2 regions of the Arthrobacter sp. 05N429 genome follow, and region 2 is predicted to be linked to the other one. Evidence: riboswitches for the same ligand, from Rfam matches in the RefSeq annotation. Region 2 holds a riboswitch; the other holds the start of a gene.

Region 1 (8,625 bases), on a different contig from region 2:
ATCAAAGAAACGATGTCGGTCCAGGAAACCCTCGCCGCAGCCCTCGGGCGCACCCCCAGCGTCGACGAGATTGCCGCGGCCCTCGGTGTCCAGCAGAGCGTCGTCGAGGCAGCCCTCGCCGATGCCTCCCGGACCCTGACGCCCCTGGATGAAGCCGTCGTTGACACGTTGGCCGCCGAGACCCTGACCCCTGAACACTCCGTACTCGCGGACGAGCGGCTCCAGTACCTCCGCGCGGCGGTGAAGTCCCTCCCCGAGCGGATGCGCTACGTCGTCGAGGAGATCTACTTTGGCGACCGGACCGTCAAGGACCTGGCCGCGGAACTTGGATCCACCCACGCGGCGGTCTCCCAGCAGCGCGCCGAGGCCATCCGGCTTATGCGTGACGGCCTGACCGCGCACTATTCGGACGATCCGGGGCAGGGCTTCGAGCCCCAGTCGCGGATCACCCCGAAACGCCGAAACGACTACCTCGCCCAACTGGCAGAAACCACCACGGGCGGCATTACGCGGGCGATCTTCCCGCAGGGGCCGGTGCTCAACCAGGCGGTCTGAGCGGTTCCGCACGTCCTCCCCGGCAGGTAGTAAGCCGACTTAGTAAGCTGACCGAGAAATTCTACCCGGGGCGTCGCCGTCCCTCCATGCTCTGGGGTAGCGTCGGTAGCATCGAATCCAGCGATATCGACCGCAATAGCGGCTTGGTAAAAGCGGATTCTACAGTCGCGCAACGGTATCGGACTTACTCAGGAGGACGCATGAAAGCATCACCAACGCTCACGACGAACCTGCAGGCAGTGCTCGTGGACCTGATCGAACTTCACGTTCAGGGCAAGCAGGCGCACTGGAACATCGTCGGGACGAACTTCCGGGACCTCCACCTGCAGCTGGATGAGATCATAGACGCCGCGCGCGCCTTCGCGGATGACCTGGCGGAGCGCATGCGTGCCCTGCACGCCCTCCCGGACGGCCGCAGCTCCACGGTGTCCAAGTCCACCTCTCTCGCCGAATTCCCGGCGGGCCTGATCAACACGAAGGACGCCATCGAGCGGATCGTCGCCGCCCTCGAGGCCGCCGTCGGAACCATGCGCAAGGTTCACGACGAAGTGGACGAAGAGGACCCCACGACGGCGGACCTGCTGCACGAGTTCATCGCCAAGTTTGAGCAGTACGCGTGGATGGTCAACGCCGAGACGATGCGGGCCAACGCCAGCGTCACCACGGCGGACAGCAAGTAGCAGCCGCCAGCATTTTCAGCGCCCGGCGCCGGTTCCCACCGACGCCGGGCGCTCGGCATTTAATCCCCCCGGGTTACCGCGCCGTTGGCACTTTCCGAAGGACGACGGCGGCGAGGACTGACGCCCCCGCCATCAGGACCAGCGCGATGGCTGCCGTGATGTGGACGCCCGAGTCGAAGGCGGCGCGGGCTGCGGTCATTACTGCGTCCGCCAGCGGTCCCGGGAGAGCCTGGGCCAGCTCCACGGCCCCGGCAAGGGTCTCGCCGGCCTGGGCAGACGCCTCGGCGGGGGCGCTCTCGGCGACGGCAGCGGGCAACCGGAGATTGCCCTGGTAGGAGGCCGTCAGAATCGAGCCCAGGATAGCGGTGCCGAGGAGGGATCCGATTTCGTAGCCCGTCTCGGAAATTGCCGCCGCCGCGCCGGATTTCTCCGCGGGGGCGGCGCCCAGGATCAGGTCGTTGGAAATGGTTTCCGCAGCCCCCACACCGAGGCACAGCACCAGCAGGGCCGCCAGCAGCAGCGCGGGGCCGTTGCCGTGATCGCCGAAGGCCACCAGGAAGTAGCCCGCGGCACTCAGGAGCAGCCCGCCGGCCACCACGAAACCGGGCCGGACCTTTTTCACCAGCGGGACCACCAGCAGGCCGGCCGCCACGGTGGCGATCAGGGCGGGAACCATGGCGACGCCGGATTCCGAGGGGGACTGCCCCTCGAGCAACTGCAGGTGCTGCGCGAGGAAAAGGATGAAGCCGTTGAAGGAGAACAGTGCCAGCACGTTCGCGATGATGGCGGTGCTGAAGACCCGGTTGCCGAAGAGGCTGATATCCAGCAGCGGAGCGGTGCGGTTCCGTACCGGACGGCTTTGTGCCGGACCGGCCTGCAGGAGGTGCCGCTGGCGCCGGATGAAGACGTAGCCCATCAGCAGGCCAAAGCCGATGGCGGCCAGCGGTTCCGCGGCCGGTCCGTGGGTGGCCAGGATCTTGATGCCGTAGACCACGGGCACCATCACCATCAGGGACAGGACGATGCTGGGCACGTCCACGCGGCCCGGGTTCGGGTCGCGGGATTCCGGGATCAGGGCCGGACCCAGGACCAGCAGCGGGAGGATGATCGGCACGGCGACCAGCAGGACAGCGCCCCACCAGAAGTGCTCCACCAGCCAGCCGCCGAAGATCGGGCCCAGCGCGGCGCCGCCGGAGAAGCCGGCGGCCCAGATGGCCACGGCCAGCCGGCGCCGGTTGGGCTCGGGGAAGATGTTGCGGATCAGGGACAGGGTGGAGGGCATCAGCATGGCGCCGAAGAATCCCAGCCCTGCGCGTCCGGCGATCAGCCATTCGGCGCTGGGGGCGAAGGCGGTGACCGCCGAGACGGCAGCGAAACCCGTGCTGCCGATGAAGAGCAGCCGGCGGCGGCCGATCCTGTCCCCGAGGCTGCCCATGGCCACGAGAAGACCGGCCAGGACCAGTGGATAGGCGTCGACAATCCAGAGCAGCTCAACTCCGGTGGCGTCGAGGCTGCGCGCGATGGCCGGTAGCGCAAAGGTCAGGGCCGTGTTGTCGACGGCCACGAGCAGCACGGGAAACATCAACAGCGCCAGCGCCAGCCAGTCGCGCCACGGGGCACGCGGTGCATGGCTGGTTGTTGCCCCGGCGGCGGACTTGCCAAGTGCTCCGGCGCTGCTGCGGGTGAAGGAAGTGTTGCTCATGGCTTAACTGTACCGTCTGGACGGTATAGTTAAGAAATGAAACCCCCGCCAGGAGGCATGATAGGACGCATGGCCAGAAAACCCGTCGCCCGCGAAGCCGTCCTCGACGCGTTCGAATCCCTGCTGATAGAAGAGGGCGAGCGTGCCGCGACGCTGGATGCCGTGGCCCGGCTGGCCGGCGTCTCCAAGGGCGGGCTGCTGTACCACTTCCCCAACAAGGAAGCGATGATCTCCGTCCTGCTGGAACGGCTGGACCGGCTGCTCGCCGAGGACCTCGCTGCCATGGCGGCCGCCCCCGAAGGCGCTGCGGCGTTCTTCATCAAGTCCTCGGTCTGGGCTGACACGCCGCTGGACCGGGTCTTCGTCGCCGCCACCAGGCTCGCCGAAGTGGCCCACCAGGAAACCTTGCGGCGGATGGCCGCCGTGCAGGCGTCATGGCTGGAACTGCTGGCGGCCGACGTCGGCCCCGCCATGGCCAAGCCGGTCCTCTATATGGGGGACGGGCTGTATTTCAATGCCATGCTGGCCCGTGGGCCGGGCGGATCGCTGCCGGAGGTCGGCCCCGACGTCGAAAGCCTCCTCACTGCCCTCGAACGTCTCCGCGGCTAGGCCTGCGGCGGCCCGTCCGCCTACCGTCTGCGGTCCCGGCGCGTAACTCTCGCGGGCGACCCGTCGCTGGTTTGCGGACGCGGGCCGGGCGTAGGACAATGAGAGCTGTGACTGTTGTCACGCCAAGTTAATATGCCTTTGATCTGCGGCGGGAGAGTTCTGCTTGTAGGTACAAGCAGGCGCCGTAGGAGCAAATCCTCCCCAGGAATCTCTCAGGCCCATGTACCGCCGCGGCAAGGCAACTCTGGAAAGTAGCAGGCTGTCTTCTGACATGCTGTGCTCACCGACGGTGCAAGCGGAGCCATGCGAGAGCACGGCTGCGCGGAAACTCTCAGGTCCAATACAGAGCGGGGAGGAACCCGAATCAATGTGGCGTACCCTGCGCCGCCTTAGTTATGGAGTTCCTTGTGACTGTTACCTCAGCCTCCACGTCCTTCGTTGACCGGCACATCGGCGCCCGCCGTGAGTCCGACGTCGACGCCATGCTGAAGGCTGTCGGCTATGACACCGTCGACGCCCTCGTGGACACCGCCGTTCCGAAGGACATCCGCCAGGACTCCCCGCTCTCGCTCGGCGCAGCGCTTAGCGAAGTCGAGGTCCTCGCCGAACTGCGCCAGCTGGCCGCGAAGAACAAGACCGCGGTCCAGATGATCGGCCAGGGCTACTACGACACGGTCACCCCGGCCGTCATCCGCCGGAACATCCTCGAGGCCCCGGCCTGGTACACGGCCTACACGCCGTACCAGCCGGAAATTTCCCAGGGCCGGCTCGAGGCGCTGCTGAACTTCCAGACCATGGTCCAGGACCTCGTGGGCCTGCCGATCGCCAACGCGTCGCTGCTGGACGAAGCCACCGCCGTCGCCGAGGCCGTGCTGATGATGCGCCGCGCCAACAAGAACAAGGCCGCCCACGACGGCAAGACCGTCCTCGACGCCGACTGCCTCCCGCAGACCATCGCGATCGTCCAGGGGCGCGCCGAGGCCCTCGGCTTTGAGGTGGAGGTCGCCGACCTCTCCAAGGGACTGCCCGACGGCGTCATCAACGGCGTCGTCCTCCAGCAGCCCGGCGTCTCCGGGCGCGTGTTCGACCACAGCGCCGTCATCGCCGAGGCCAAGGAACGCGGTGCCCTCGTCACGGTCGCCGCCGACCTCCTCTCCCTGACCCTGATCACGTCCCCGGGCGAGCAGGGCGCGGACATCGCCGTCGGCTCCGCCCAGCGCTTCGGCGTCCCGCTGTTCTTCGGCGGCCCGCACGCCGCCTACATGGCGGTCCAGAAGGGCCTCGAACGGTCCATGCCCGGCCGCCTCGTCGGTGTCTCCAAGGACAACGCCGGCGTTCCGGCCTACCGCCTCGCGCTGCAGACCCGCGAGCAGCACATCCGCCGCGAGAAGGCCACCTCCAACATCTGCACCGCCCAGGCGCTGCTGGCCATCGTGTCCTCGTTCTACGCCGTCTACCACGGCCCGGACGGGCTGAAGGCGATCGCCGAGACCGTCCACGGCCACGCCAGGACCATCGCCGCCTCCCTGAAGGATGCCGGCCTGAACGTGCTTCACACGTCGTTCTTCGACACCGTGACCGTCTCGGTGCCCGGCAAGGCCGCCGAAATCGTCGCGGCAGCCGACGCCAAGGGCATCAACCTGCGTTCCATCGACGCCGACACGGTCGGCATCTCCGCCGATGAGGCCACGACGGCGGCCATAGTCGCCGACGTCGTCGCCGCCTTTGGGGCTAGCGTCGCAGACAGTGACGCCGGCTTCTCCCTGGACTCGGCCGTCGAGCGCACCTCCGATTACCTCCAGCACCCGGTGTTCAACACCCACCGCTCCGAAACCCAGCTGCTGCGCTACATCCGCCGCCTCTCGGACCGCGACCTCGCCCTGGACCGCACCATGATTCCGCTGGGCTCCTGCACCATGAAGCTGAACGCCACCGCGGAGATGGAAGCCATCTCCTGGCCGGAATTCGCCTCCATCCACCCCTTCGCCCCGGAATCCCAGACTGCGGGCTGGCGTGAACTGATCGAGGACCTCGAGGCCCAGCTGACCGAGATCACCGGCTACGACCAGGTCTCCATCCAGCCCAACGCCGGCTCCCAGGGCGAGCTCGCCGGCCTGCTGGCCATCCGCGGCTACCATCTCTCCCGCGGTGACGAGCAGCGCAACGTCTGCCTGATCCCGGCCTCGGCGCACGGCACGAACGCGGCCTCGGCCGTGCTCGCCGGCATGAAGGTCGTCGTCGTCGCCACCGCCCCGGACGGCACGATCGACCACGCCGACCTGCAGGCCAAGATCGAGCTGCACAAGGACGCCCTGTCCTGCATCATGATCACCTACCCGTCCACCCATGGTGTGTACGACGCCGACGTCCGCGAGGTCTGCGACGCCGTCCACGCCGCCGGCGGCCAGGTCTACATCGACGGCGCCAACCTCAACGCCCTCGTCGGCCTGGCCCAGCCCGGCCTGTTCGGCGGCGACGTTTCGCACCTGAACCTGCACAAGACCTTCTGCATCCCGCACGGCGGCGGCGGCCCCGGCGTCGGCCCGGTCGCAGCCCGGGCACACCTGGCACCGTTTATGCCCGGCAACGCAGCGGATCCGGCCAACGGCGAAACCGGCACGCCGATCTCCGCCTCCCGCTACGGCTCGGCCGGTGTGCTGCCGATCTCCTGGGCGTACGTGAAGCTCATGGGCGGCCAGGGACTGACCGAGGCCACCAAGTCGGCGCTGCTCGCGGCCAACTACATCGCGGCCCGCCTGAACGACTTCTTCCCGGTGCTCTACACCGGCGAAGGCGGACTCGTGGCCCACGAATGCATCCTGGACCTGCGCGAACTCACTGCCAAGACCGGCGTCACCGCCGAGGACGTCGCCAAGCGCCTCATCGACTACGGCTTCCACGCGCCCACCCTCGCGTTCCCGGTAGCGGGCACCCTGATGGTCGAACCCACCGAGTCCGAGGACCTCGGCGAGATCGACCGCTTCATCACGGCGATGATCGCCATCCGCGCCGAGATCGACCAGGTGGCCCACGGCGACTTCACCGTGGAGCACAGCCCGCTGCGCAACTCACCGCACACCGCCGCCGCTGTCATCAGCACCGACTGGGCGCGCGAATACCCGCGCGAACAGGCCGTCTTCCCGGTCCACACGCTCCGCCAGGACAAGTACTTCCCGCCGGTCGGCCGGATCGACGGCGCCGCCGGGGACCGCAACCTGATCTGCTCCTGCCCTCCCCTCGAAGCCTTCGAGGACCACTCCGACGACTCCGCCAACTGAAGGACAGCCAACGATGACTGAGAACTACACGGCCCTTTACGAAGAGCACAAGAAGCTCGGCGCCTCCTTCACGGACTTCGGCGGCTGGCAGATGCCGCTGAAGTACAGCTCCGAACTCGCCGAGCACCACGCCGTCCGCAAGTCCGCGGGCCTGTTTGACCTCTCCCACATGGGAGAAGTCTGGGTCACCGGCCCCGACGCCGCAGCCTTCCTGGACTACGCCCTCGTCGGCAAGATCTCCGCGATGACGGTCGGCAAGGCCAAATACTCGCTGATCTGCAACGAGGACGGCGGCATCATCGACGACCTCATCACCTACCGGCGTCCCGCGGCGGCCGACGGCACTGACAAGTTCCTCGTGGTCCCCAACGCGGGCAACGCCAAGGTTGTGGCCGCGGCCCTGGCCGAGCGGGCGGGTTCTGGCTCGGAAGGCGGATTCGACGTCACCGTCGAGGACGCGTCCGCCGAAATCTCGCTGATCGCCGTGCAGGGGCCCAAGGCCGAGGAGATCCTGCTGCGCCTGGTCCCCGCCGCGCAGCACGAGCTCGTCACCGGGCTGAAGTACTACGCCGCCGTCGAAGTGCCGTTCATGTTCGGCGGCGCCAGCCAGGACCTCCTGCTGGCCCGCACGGGCTACACCGGCGAAGACGGGTTCGAAATCTTTGTCGCCAACGACGACGCCGCCGCCCTCTGGCAGGCGCTTGTCGCCATCGCCGAAGATGGCGAACTGACCGCTGCCGGGCTCGCGTCCCGCGACTCGCTCCGCCTCGAGGCCGGCATGCCGCTCTACGGCAACGAGCTCTCCCTCGACGGCGACCCGTACGCCGCCGGGCTGGGCCCGATCGTCGCGCTGTCCAAGGAAGGCGACTTCGTCGGCAAGGCCGCCCTGGCCGCGAAGAAGGAAGCCGGCGCCGGAGCCACCACGGGCCGCAAGCTCGTGGGCCTCAAGGGCCTCGGACGCCGGGCCGGCCGCGGCCACTACCCGGTCCTCAAGGACGGCAACACCGTCGGCGAAGTCACGTCCGGCCAGCCCAGCCCAACCCTCGGCTACCCGGTCGCAATGGCCTACGTCGACGTCGAGTTCACCGAACCCGGCACCGCCCTGGACATCGACCTCCGCGGCAAGGCCGAGCCCTTCGAAGTTGTGGCACTGCCTTTCTACAAGCGCGTCAAGTAGTCCCGCGGGTCCGGTCCCGGCCTGAGCGCCTCAGCGGTGCCCGGGACCGGGGCCGACCAGCCCCAGTTTTCACGCGTGCTCGCTCGTTCTCCCCACCGTCTCCCTAACCTCGCAAGCTCGGCCAGGGAACCCGGACGGCGGGGCCCCACGCTTAGACGCACGCTTTCGAAAACCGCGGCCAGCCGGCCCCTCGTGGACGCCTCACCTTTTAGGACAACCGACCACAACACGACCAACAGCAACCAGCGCTTTCGAAAGCCAAGGGTGCTGGGGGATGAACCGCCTACCGAGGTCGGCTTGTCACAACGGTGCGCTAGGGCAAGCTCGATCATTGGGGGTTGAGCTTGATGGCACCCTTGAAGCCTGAGAGAAGCCCGTCCCTAGAAGAATACGAACGGCCACTGTTCTTTCCGGAGAACCGCTGGCCCCTAGAACTGAACTGGATATGAGCGGTGGGGGCTCGGCATCCGGAAGCGTGCGTCTAAGGGAGCGTCGCGTCCGCTCAGCGGGCGCTTTCGCGACCGAGCACGCGGAGGATGGCGACCCCCGCCGCGTAACCCAGCCACAATTGATGTAGCCCACCACTCTTCAAACGCAAAGGAAAAACAAATGGCAAGAGTTGCC
Region 2 (8,625 bases):
ACTCGTGCTCGGCGGAGTATTTCAGTTCAGCGGCAACCTTGGCCATTTGTGTGTTTCCTTAAGTTTTGGAGTGCAATGGTGAGAGGGCATGGGAGAGGTGGTACCGGACTCAGTGAGGTCTTTACTTCTGTCGCTTGTAGAACGGCAGAGCGACGACTTCGAAGGGTTCTGCTTTGCCGCGCAGATCGATGTCCAGGGCGGTGCCCAGTTCGGTGACCTCGACGTCGACGTAAGCCATGGCGACCGGGTAGCCCAGGGTCGGGCTGGGCTGGCCGGAGGTGACTTCTCCAACCACGTTGCCGTCCTTCAGGACTGGGTAGCCGCCACGGCCGGCACGGCGGCCGAGACCCTTCAAGCCGACCAGCTTGCGCTTTGAACCGGCCTCCTTGTCTGCTTCCAGGGCGGAGCGGCCCACGAAGTCGCCTTCCTTGCTCTTGAGTGCCACAACGGGGCCCAGGCCGGCGTCGAACGGTGAGCGCTCGAGGGACAGCTCGTTGCCGTACAGCGGCATGCCGGCTTCGAGGCGGAGAGAGTCGCGTGAGGCTAGGCCGCACGGGACAATGCCGAACTCAGCCCCCGCTTCGGCGACAGATGCCCACAAGGGGGCAGCGGCGTTGTTGGCTACAAAGAGCTCGAAGCCGTCCTCGCCGGTATAACCGGTGCGCGCCAGAATGACGTCGTGGCCGGCCACGGTGAGCTCGTTGAACGCGTAATACTTCAGGTCGGTGACAAGCGCGTGCTGGGCCTCATCAGTCAGCTTGAGCAGGATGGCCTCAGCCTTGGGACCCTGCACGGCTACGAGGGACATCTCCGCGGAGACGTCCCCGACAATGACGTCGAAGCCACCGTCTTTGCCGGAACGGGCCCGTTCTGCCAGGGCAGCAGCGACGGTGGGTGCGTTGCCCGCGTTGGGGACCACCAGGTACTTCTCGTCACCGAAACGGTAGGTGATGAGGTCATCGACGATGCCGCCGTCGGCGTTGCAGATGAGTGAGTACTTGGCCTTGCCATCGGCAATGGCGGAGAGCTTGCCTACCAGGGCGTAGTCCAGGAACGCACCGGCTTCCGGGCCAGTGACCCACACTTCGCCCATGTGGGACAGGTCGAACAGGCCAGCGGCGTTACGGACGGCGTGGTGTTCGGCCAGCTCGGAGCTGTACTTCAGGGGCATCTGCCAGCCACCGAAATCGGTGAAGGAGGCGCCGAGTTGCTTGTGCTCTTCGTAGAGAGCCGTGTACTTCTCAGACATGTCGGGATCCTTAGTTTTCAAACTCGGAAAGCGGCGGGCAGGAGCAGATCAGGTTCCGGTCGCCACCGGCGCCGTCGATCCGGCCGACCGGGGGGAAGTACTTGTCCTGCTTGAGGTGGTGGACCGGGAAAGCGGCCTGCTCCCGCGGGTACTGGCGGGTCCAGTCAGAGGACACGACGGCGGACGCGGTGTGGGGTGCGTTGCGTAGCGGGCTGTCCTCGACGGTGAAGTCACCGGCGGCTACTTGGTCGATCTCGGCGCGGATGGTGATCATCGCGTCGATGAAACGGTCGATCTCCGCCAGGTCCTCGGACTCGGTGGGCTCCACCATCAGCGTCCCTGCCACCGGAAACGCCAAGGTGGGGGCGTGGAAGCCGAAGTCGATCAGGCGCTTGGCCACGTCTTCCGCGGTCACGCCGGTCTTGGCCGTCAGTTCGCGCAGGTCCAGGATGCACTCGTGCGCCACGAGACCACCTTCGCCGGTATAGAGGACGGGGAAGTACTCGTTGAGACGGGCGGCAACATAGTTAGCTGCCAGGAGCGCGGACTTGGTGGCCTCGGTCAGGCCTTCGGCGCCCATGAGCTTCACATACGCCCAGGAGATCGGGAGGACGCCTGCGGAGCCGAAGTTGGAGGCCGAGATGGCCACGCCGTGACCCTCTTCGTGGGCTGCCTTGTTCGCGTCCCCTGGCATGAAGGGTGCCAGGTGGGCCTTGGCCGCGACCGGGCCGACGCCTGGTCCGCCGCCGCCGTGCGGGATGCAGAAGGTCTTGTGCAGGTTCAGGTGCGAAACGTCGCCGCCGAACTTACCCGGCTGCGCCAGGCCCACGAGGGCGTTGAGGTTGGCGCCGTCCACGTACACCTGGCCGCCGGCAGCGTGCACTGCCTCGCAGATTTCTGTGACGTCGGCGTCGTACACACCGTGCGTAGACGGGTAGGTGATCATGATCGCCGACAGACCGTCCTTGTGCAGCTCGATCTTGGCGTTCAGGTCAGCGTGGTCGATGGTGCCGTCCGGAGCGGTGGCCACCACAACAACCTTCATCCCGGCCAGGACAGCGGACGCGGCGTTGGTGCCGTGCGCGGAGGCCGGAATCAGGCAGACGTTGCGCTGGGCATCACCGCGGGAGCGGTGGTAGCCGCGGATGGCCAGCAGGCCCGCGAGCTCGCCCTGGGAACCGGCGTTCGGCTGCAGGGAGACTTGGTCGTAGCCGGTGATCTCGGCAAGGTCAGCTTCCAGCCCGCTGATCAGTTCGCGCCACCCGACGGTCTGGGATTCCGGGGCGAACGGGTGAATGGAGGCGAACTCCGGCCAGGATATGGCTTCCATCTCCGCCGTGGCATTCAGCTTCATGGTGCAGGAGCCCAGTGGGATCATGGTGCGGTCCAGCGCGAGGTCCCGGTCGCTCAGCTTGCGGATATAGCGCAACAGTTGGGTCTCGGAGCGGTGCGTGTTGAACACCGGATGCTGGAGGTACTCGGAGGTGCGGAGCACCGGTTCAGGCAGTTCAAAGCCCTTCGCTTCAGCAACCGGACCGGCACCGAAAGCGACGGCAATGGCGGAGAGGACCTCTGTCGTCGTGGTTTCATCAGCGGAGACGCCGATGGTGTCCGCGTCGATCCGGCGCAGGTTGATTCCACGAGCCTCTGCGGCCGCGATGACCTTGGCTGCCTTGCCGGGGACGCGGACGGTGACGGTGTCGAAGAAGGTCTCGGTGACCAGTTCGCGGCCGGCGATCTGGAGCGTGGTGGCCAGGGTGCGGGCGTTGTTGTGGACGCGCTCGGCAATGGCCTTCAGGCCGTCAGGGCCGTGGTAAACGGCGTAGAACGAGGACACGATCGCCAGCAGCGCCTGCGCGGTGCAGATGTTGGACGTGGCCTTCTCCCGGCGGATGTGCTGCTCACGGGTCTGCAGCGCCAGGCGGTACGCCGGGACTCCGGCGAGGTCCTTGGAGACACCGACCAGACGGCCGGGCATGGACCGCTCCAGGCCCTTGGCAACGGCCATGTAGGCCGCGTGCGGGCCGCCGAAGAATAGCGGGACGCCGAATCGCTGGGTGGAACCGACGGCGATGTCGGCGCCCTGCTCGCCGGGCGGGGTGATGAGGGTCAGCGCGAGCAGGTCAGCGGCGACGGTGACGAGGGCGCCGCGTTCCTTGGCATCGGCGATCACGGCGGTGTGGTCGAACACGCGGCCAGAGACGCCGGGCTGCTGCAGGACGATGCCGTTGATGACGCCCTCAGGCAGTCCCTTGGAGAGGTCGGCAACCTCGACCTCGAAGCCGAGGGCCTCGGCGCGGCCCTGGACGATCGCGATGGTCTGCGGCAGGCAGTCGGCGTCGAGGACGGTCTTGCCGTCGTGGGCCGTCTTGTTTTTGTTGGCGCGGCGCATCATCAGCACGGCCTCGGCGACGGCGGTGGCTTCGTCCAGCAGCGAGGCGTTGGCGATCGGGAGGCCGACGAGGTCCTGGACCATGGTCTGGAAGTTCAGCAGCGCCTCGAGCCGGCCCTGGGAGATCTCCGGCTGGTAGGGCGTGTACGCCGTGTACCAGGCGGGGGCTTCGAGGATATTGCGGCGGATCACGGCCGGGGTGACGGTGTCGTAGTAGCCCTGCCCAATCATCTGGACCGCGGTCTTGTTCTTGGCGGCAAGCCGGCGGAGCTCGGCAAGGACCTCGACCTCGCTGAGGGCGTCCTTGAGGGCCAGCGGCTTGGCCTGGCGGATGGAATCAGGGACGGCGACGTCCACGAGGCCGTCAACGCTGTCATAGCCCACGGCCTTGAGCATGGCGCCAATATCGGCCTGGCGCCGCGCACCAATATGCCGATCGGCAAAGGTTAAAGGGGACGACTGGATGGTCATGAAGGAACTCCATAATTCAGGTGGCGCATTGGGTGCGCCACATTGATTTGGGTTCCTCCCCGCTCTGTATTGGACCTGAGAGTTTCCGCGCCCCCTGCTGTTAGCAGGGTGACCCTTGCACCGTCGGTGAGTCCGAATATCCGGACTGCTTTCCAGAGTTGCCTTGCCGCGGCGGTACGTGGGCCTGAGAGATTCCTGGGGAGGATTTGCTCCTACGGCGCCTGCAGAACGTACCGGCAGGACTCTCCCGCCGCAGATCATCAGCACATGTCACTTGGTTGGTGACACGCCTCACACTTTAGCCTTTGCTCGGACAGGGACGCAAGAACCGACTCCGAATGTGTCTTTTGCCGAGCTGCGGTGAACCGCCACTAGGGAATTGCTGGCCACGTCAGAGAAATGGCATCGCCTCCCGCAGCCTCGCCAGCCGCTGGAAGCACCTCGTGGATCCACCGGCCCCCTGACATTCACCGCCATGGGCCTTCAGCCCGTGGACTCATTCGGCGGAGTCCGTCGTCGGGCGAGCAACTGAAACTGGCCCCAAACGGTGACGATCGTGACGGTCGAAAAACGAGCCACGGTTACAGCTATCCCGTGGGATCAGGGGGAGCCGCATGCGCTGCCCCATAAGACGATGAGGGACCGCGAGCTGGACAGCGCATTTAGGTGTTCTAGATAATGCACTCACAGTGCACTATGATGCACTTATGGATCAGAGTACAACGAGCTTGGCGCTGGCAATTGGCGCCCGGGTTAAGCAGGAGCGGCAGTCGCGGGGCTGGACGCTTGATCAGCTGGCGGAGTCTGCAGGGGTAAGCCGCAGGATGGTCGTCAACGTGGAGCAGGGTGCCGCGAATCCCAGCGTGGGAACGCTGCTGAGGATCAGCGACGCGCTCGGTGTGGGGCTGCCGGCGTTGGTCGAGCCGCCTCGGCAGAAGCCGGTGAAGGTCACCCGCAGTGGTGAGGGCGCTGCGTTGTGGAATGGTGAGTCCGGGGGTCGCGGGGTGTTGGTGGCCGGCACCGAGCCGCCGGACGTGGTTGAACTGTGGGACTGGACCCTGGGTCCCGGTGACCGTCATGTGAGCGAGGCCCACATGCCCGGCACCAAAGAGCTTTTGCAGGTCCAGCAGGGCACGGTCATGGTGGAGGTCGCAGGCCAATCGGTCACCCTCGAAGCAGGCGACGCGGTGACGTTCCCGGGCGACGTGGCACACTCTTACTCCAATCCGGGCACGGAACCGGCCAGGTTCTCCCTGGCCGTCTTCGAACCGGGCGTAGGGACAGGACACCGGCCGGAGGCGTCCGATGCCTGAGCAGGGCATGCTTCAGGAATTCCTTGACGGCGGCCGGGTTGACGCCGCCGTGTTCGCGCTCCGGCCCGACTACCGGGCCTTGCTGCTGGCCGTGGACGGACTCGTCCCGGGCCCGAGCGACCAGGCCGGTGACAAGATGCTCCAGGCGGCGGCGACCGCAGCCCGCGAGTTGCTCGGCGACCGGCCAGTCGAGCAACTCCCGCACGTGGCTGCTTGGCGGCAGGCTTACCAGGGCTTCGGAGCCAAACCGAACCGCACACGCAACAGCCTGGAGGCGCTCCTGCGCCGTGCGGTGTCCGGGCTGCCCCGGGTGAACCGTCTCACCGATCTCTATAACGCGGTCTCGGTGCTCCACCAGATCCCGCTGGGCGGGGAGGATCTCACCCGCTACATCGGTGCGCCACGGCTGGTCCGCGCCACCGGCAAGGAACCCTTCGATACCGCCGCCGACGGCGCCGCGGTGATCGAACACCCGGAACCCGGCGAGGTCGTGTGGTGCGACGACGCCGGAGTGACCTGCCGGCGCTGGAACTGGCGCCAGACACGCCGCACCCAGCTCGGCGAGGACACCACCTCCGCGCTGTTCATCCTCGACGCGCTCGAACCCATATCCGACGAGGCGCTCCACGCCGCAGCCGAGGACCTGCTCGCCCGGCTGACCCGGCTCGGTCCCGACGTCAGGGCCGCCCGCCGCCTGATAACCGCCGCCACAATCATCGATGAAGGACACTGACATGCTCATCCGCTCCCGGCCACGCGCGATCGGTGACCGGCAGCCCCGAAAGGGCCAGCCGTGAGCCAGCGCGTCCCCAACAATGTTCCCGTGCCGCCGTGGGGGCTAGCCGTGGCCGCCATGCTCTCCGTCCAGCTGAGCTCGGCCCTATCAGTAGATCTGATTGCAACGGTGGGGCCGGCCGGAACCGCCTGGCTCAGACTCAGCGTGGGAGCACTCATCTTCCTGGCCATCGCCCGACCCCCATTGCGCACGCTACGCCGCCACGACGTCCCCGTTCTCCTGGGGCTGGGCGTCGCCACCGGACTGATGACCATCGCCTTCCTCGCCTCCATCGAACGGATCCCGCTCGGCACCGCCGTCGCGATCGAGTTCCTCGGTCCGCTGACCGTCGCCGCGGTGCGCAGCCACAGCGCACGGGCGCTTATCTGGCCAGCCCTGGCGCTGCTCGGAGTCGTCCTGCTGACCGAACCCTGGGCCGGCGACATCAACCTCGCCGGTATCGGCTTCGCAGGACTCGCGGCCATCGGATGGGCCGCCTACATCGTGCTCACCCAACGGATCGGCGACCGCTTCACGGGCATCGGCGCACTTTCACTCACCGTTCCCGTCGCCGCCGCCACGGCAGCTGTCGTCGGCATCCCGCAGTCCGCAGGACACCTCAACCTCGGTATCCTCGCCGCCGCCTTCGGACTGGCCGTCCTGATGCCGGTGCTGCCGTTCGTTCTCGAGATGCTCGCCCTGCGCCGGATGACGCCCACCGCGTTCGGTACCCTAATGGCCCTCGAACCGGCCATCGGCGTGCTCCTCGGGCTGCTCGTGCTGCACCAGCAACCCTCGCTCACCCAATTCGGCGGCATCACGCTCGTCGTCCTCGCCGGCGCCGCCGCGCAACGCGGCGGCCGACGGCAACCGCACACCCGCGAACCCGCCGCCGCCCGCACCGACCCCGACCTCATCGGCCAAGGACCAAAGTAGGCCACAGTCCTCCAAATAGGCGCGTCCGACAGAACTGTCGCTGCGCGGGAAATACCTGCTGACAGTTGCCCCCGCAGATCAGCCCGCCCAGCAGCGGCAGGTGGCTCAGACTTTGCTTCCCCGCTATTCAAACAAAGGAGTTATACCCATGTTCACCGGCTTGAGCGCCTTCCCCCTGACCCCTCTGGCACATGATGCTGTTGACGAGCATGCCTTCGTTCGTCTGATCGAACGGCTCTCGGAGGCGAAGGTTGACTCCATCACCGCGCTCGGATCCACCGGCTCCTACGCCTACCTGAGCAGCGAGGAACGAAGCCGTGTCGCCCGTCTCGCCGTCGAACACGCCGTCGAAACACCCGTGTTCATTGGTATCGGGGCCTTGCGGACCTCACACGTCCTCGCGAACGCTGAAAAGGCAGAACAGGCGGGAGCGTCCGGGCTCCTGCTTGCTCCCATGACCTATCAACCCCTCACCGACGATGACGTGTTCGAACTCTTCCAAACCGTCACCGCGAACTCGTCGCTGCCCGTCATCGTCTATGACAACCCGGGCACCACCCACTTCACCTTCACGACCGAGCTCTACGGACGCATCGCGGAACTGCCCGGAATCGCTTCCATCAAAATCCCCGGCGTGCCGGCCGATCCGGCGCAGGCGCAGGCGCTGGTGCAGGAAATCCGGGCAGCCGTCCCTGCGCACGTGACCATCGGAGTTTCCGGTGACGCCAAGGCCGCCGCCGGACTGGCTGCCGGGTGCGATGCCTGGTACTCGGTCATTGGCGGCACTTTACCCGCCCTGGCGATGCGGATCACCCGGGCCGCCCTGGAAAGGCGGGTCTCCGAAGCGTCCGCCGAGTCCGAACGACTGGCACCGTTGTGGCAGCTATTTGCCGAGTTTGGCGGGAGTATCCGGGTTGTTGCGGCAATAGCGGAACAGCTGGGACTGGCATCACCATCGTGCCTGCCGCTTCCCCTCCAAGGATTGACCGAGAAGCAACGTGCCCGTGTTGGCAGGATTGTCGATGAGCTCGGGCTCAACCCGTAGCGCTGGCCTCGGCGTTCCCTGCAGGGAGGACCGCCGGGTAGGGGCGTTGGCCCGCTACGTCTTCGCCGCGACTCTGGTTCGCAGCGCCGACGGCGGCGCAGTAGTCGCCGTCGTGCTGCTCGCGAACGCCTGCGGGATGCCGGGCTGGCTGGCCGGACTCCTGGGAGCATCAATCACCGCACCCCACCTGCTCGGCCCGTTCATCGCACGACGCCTCGATAAAGCACGTGACGGACGCAAAGTGATCGCGTGCTCCGCCGTCCTCCACGGGTTGCTGCTTGCTGCTGCTGCACTGCTCCTGCCCGTCGCCTGGCCGGTCTGGCCAGCCATGCTGCTCGTTGCCTCGGGCATCTTCGGGCCGATGCTCACCGGCGGGATCAGTAGCCGCCTGCCCTCTATCGCCGGCCCCGGGCAGCGCAGCCAACGCAGAGCACAAGGCTGGGA

The links. Region 2 has a riboswitch for glycine ahead of gcvP (aminomethyl-transferring glycine dehydrogenase). Riboswitches for the same ligand answer to the same signal wherever they lie in the genome.
Region 1: linked by a shared signal. The riboswitch ahead of gcvP (aminomethyl-transferring glycine dehydrogenase) and the one ahead of gcvP (aminomethyl-transferring glycine dehydrogenase) in region 2 are both predicted to bind glycine.

The regions. Positions count from the first base shown of each region.
Region 1 covers NZ_JBFTMQ010000016.1:51,210-59,834, forward strand. The annotation lists gene AC1DF4_RS18155 (sigma-70 family RNA polymerase sigma factor) at 1-555, shown strand, start outside; gene AC1DF4_RS18160 (Dps family protein) at 756-1,235, shown strand; gene AC1DF4_RS18165 (MFS transporter) at 1,309-2,937, opposite strand; gene AC1DF4_RS18170 (TetR/AcrR family transcriptional regulator) at 3,007-3,546, shown strand; glycine riboswitch at 3,686-3,784, shown strand; glycine riboswitch at 3,786-3,902, shown strand; gene gcvP (aminomethyl-transferring glycine dehydrogenase) at 3,942-6,824, shown strand; gene gcvT (glycine cleavage system aminomethyltransferase GcvT) at 6,838-8,001, shown strand; gene gcvH (glycine cleavage system protein GcvH) at 8,611-8,625, shown strand, end outside.
Region 2 covers NZ_JBFTMQ010000012.1:89,664-98,288, reverse strand. The annotation lists gene gcvH (glycine cleavage system protein GcvH) at 1-46, opposite strand, end outside; gene gcvT (glycine cleavage system aminomethyltransferase GcvT) at 122-1,249, opposite strand; gene gcvP (aminomethyl-transferring glycine dehydrogenase) at 1,260-4,112, opposite strand; glycine riboswitch at 4,167-4,273, opposite strand; glycine riboswitch at 4,275-4,372, opposite strand; gene AC1DF4_RS16535 (helix-turn-helix domain-containing protein) at 4,820-5,425, shown strand; gene AC1DF4_RS16530 (B3/B4 domain-containing protein) at 5,418-6,158, shown strand; gene AC1DF4_RS16525 (EamA family transporter) at 6,279-7,136, shown strand; gene AC1DF4_RS16520 (dihydrodipicolinate synthase family protein) at 7,285-8,181, shown strand; gene AC1DF4_RS16515 (MFS transporter) at 8,159-8,625, shown strand, end outside.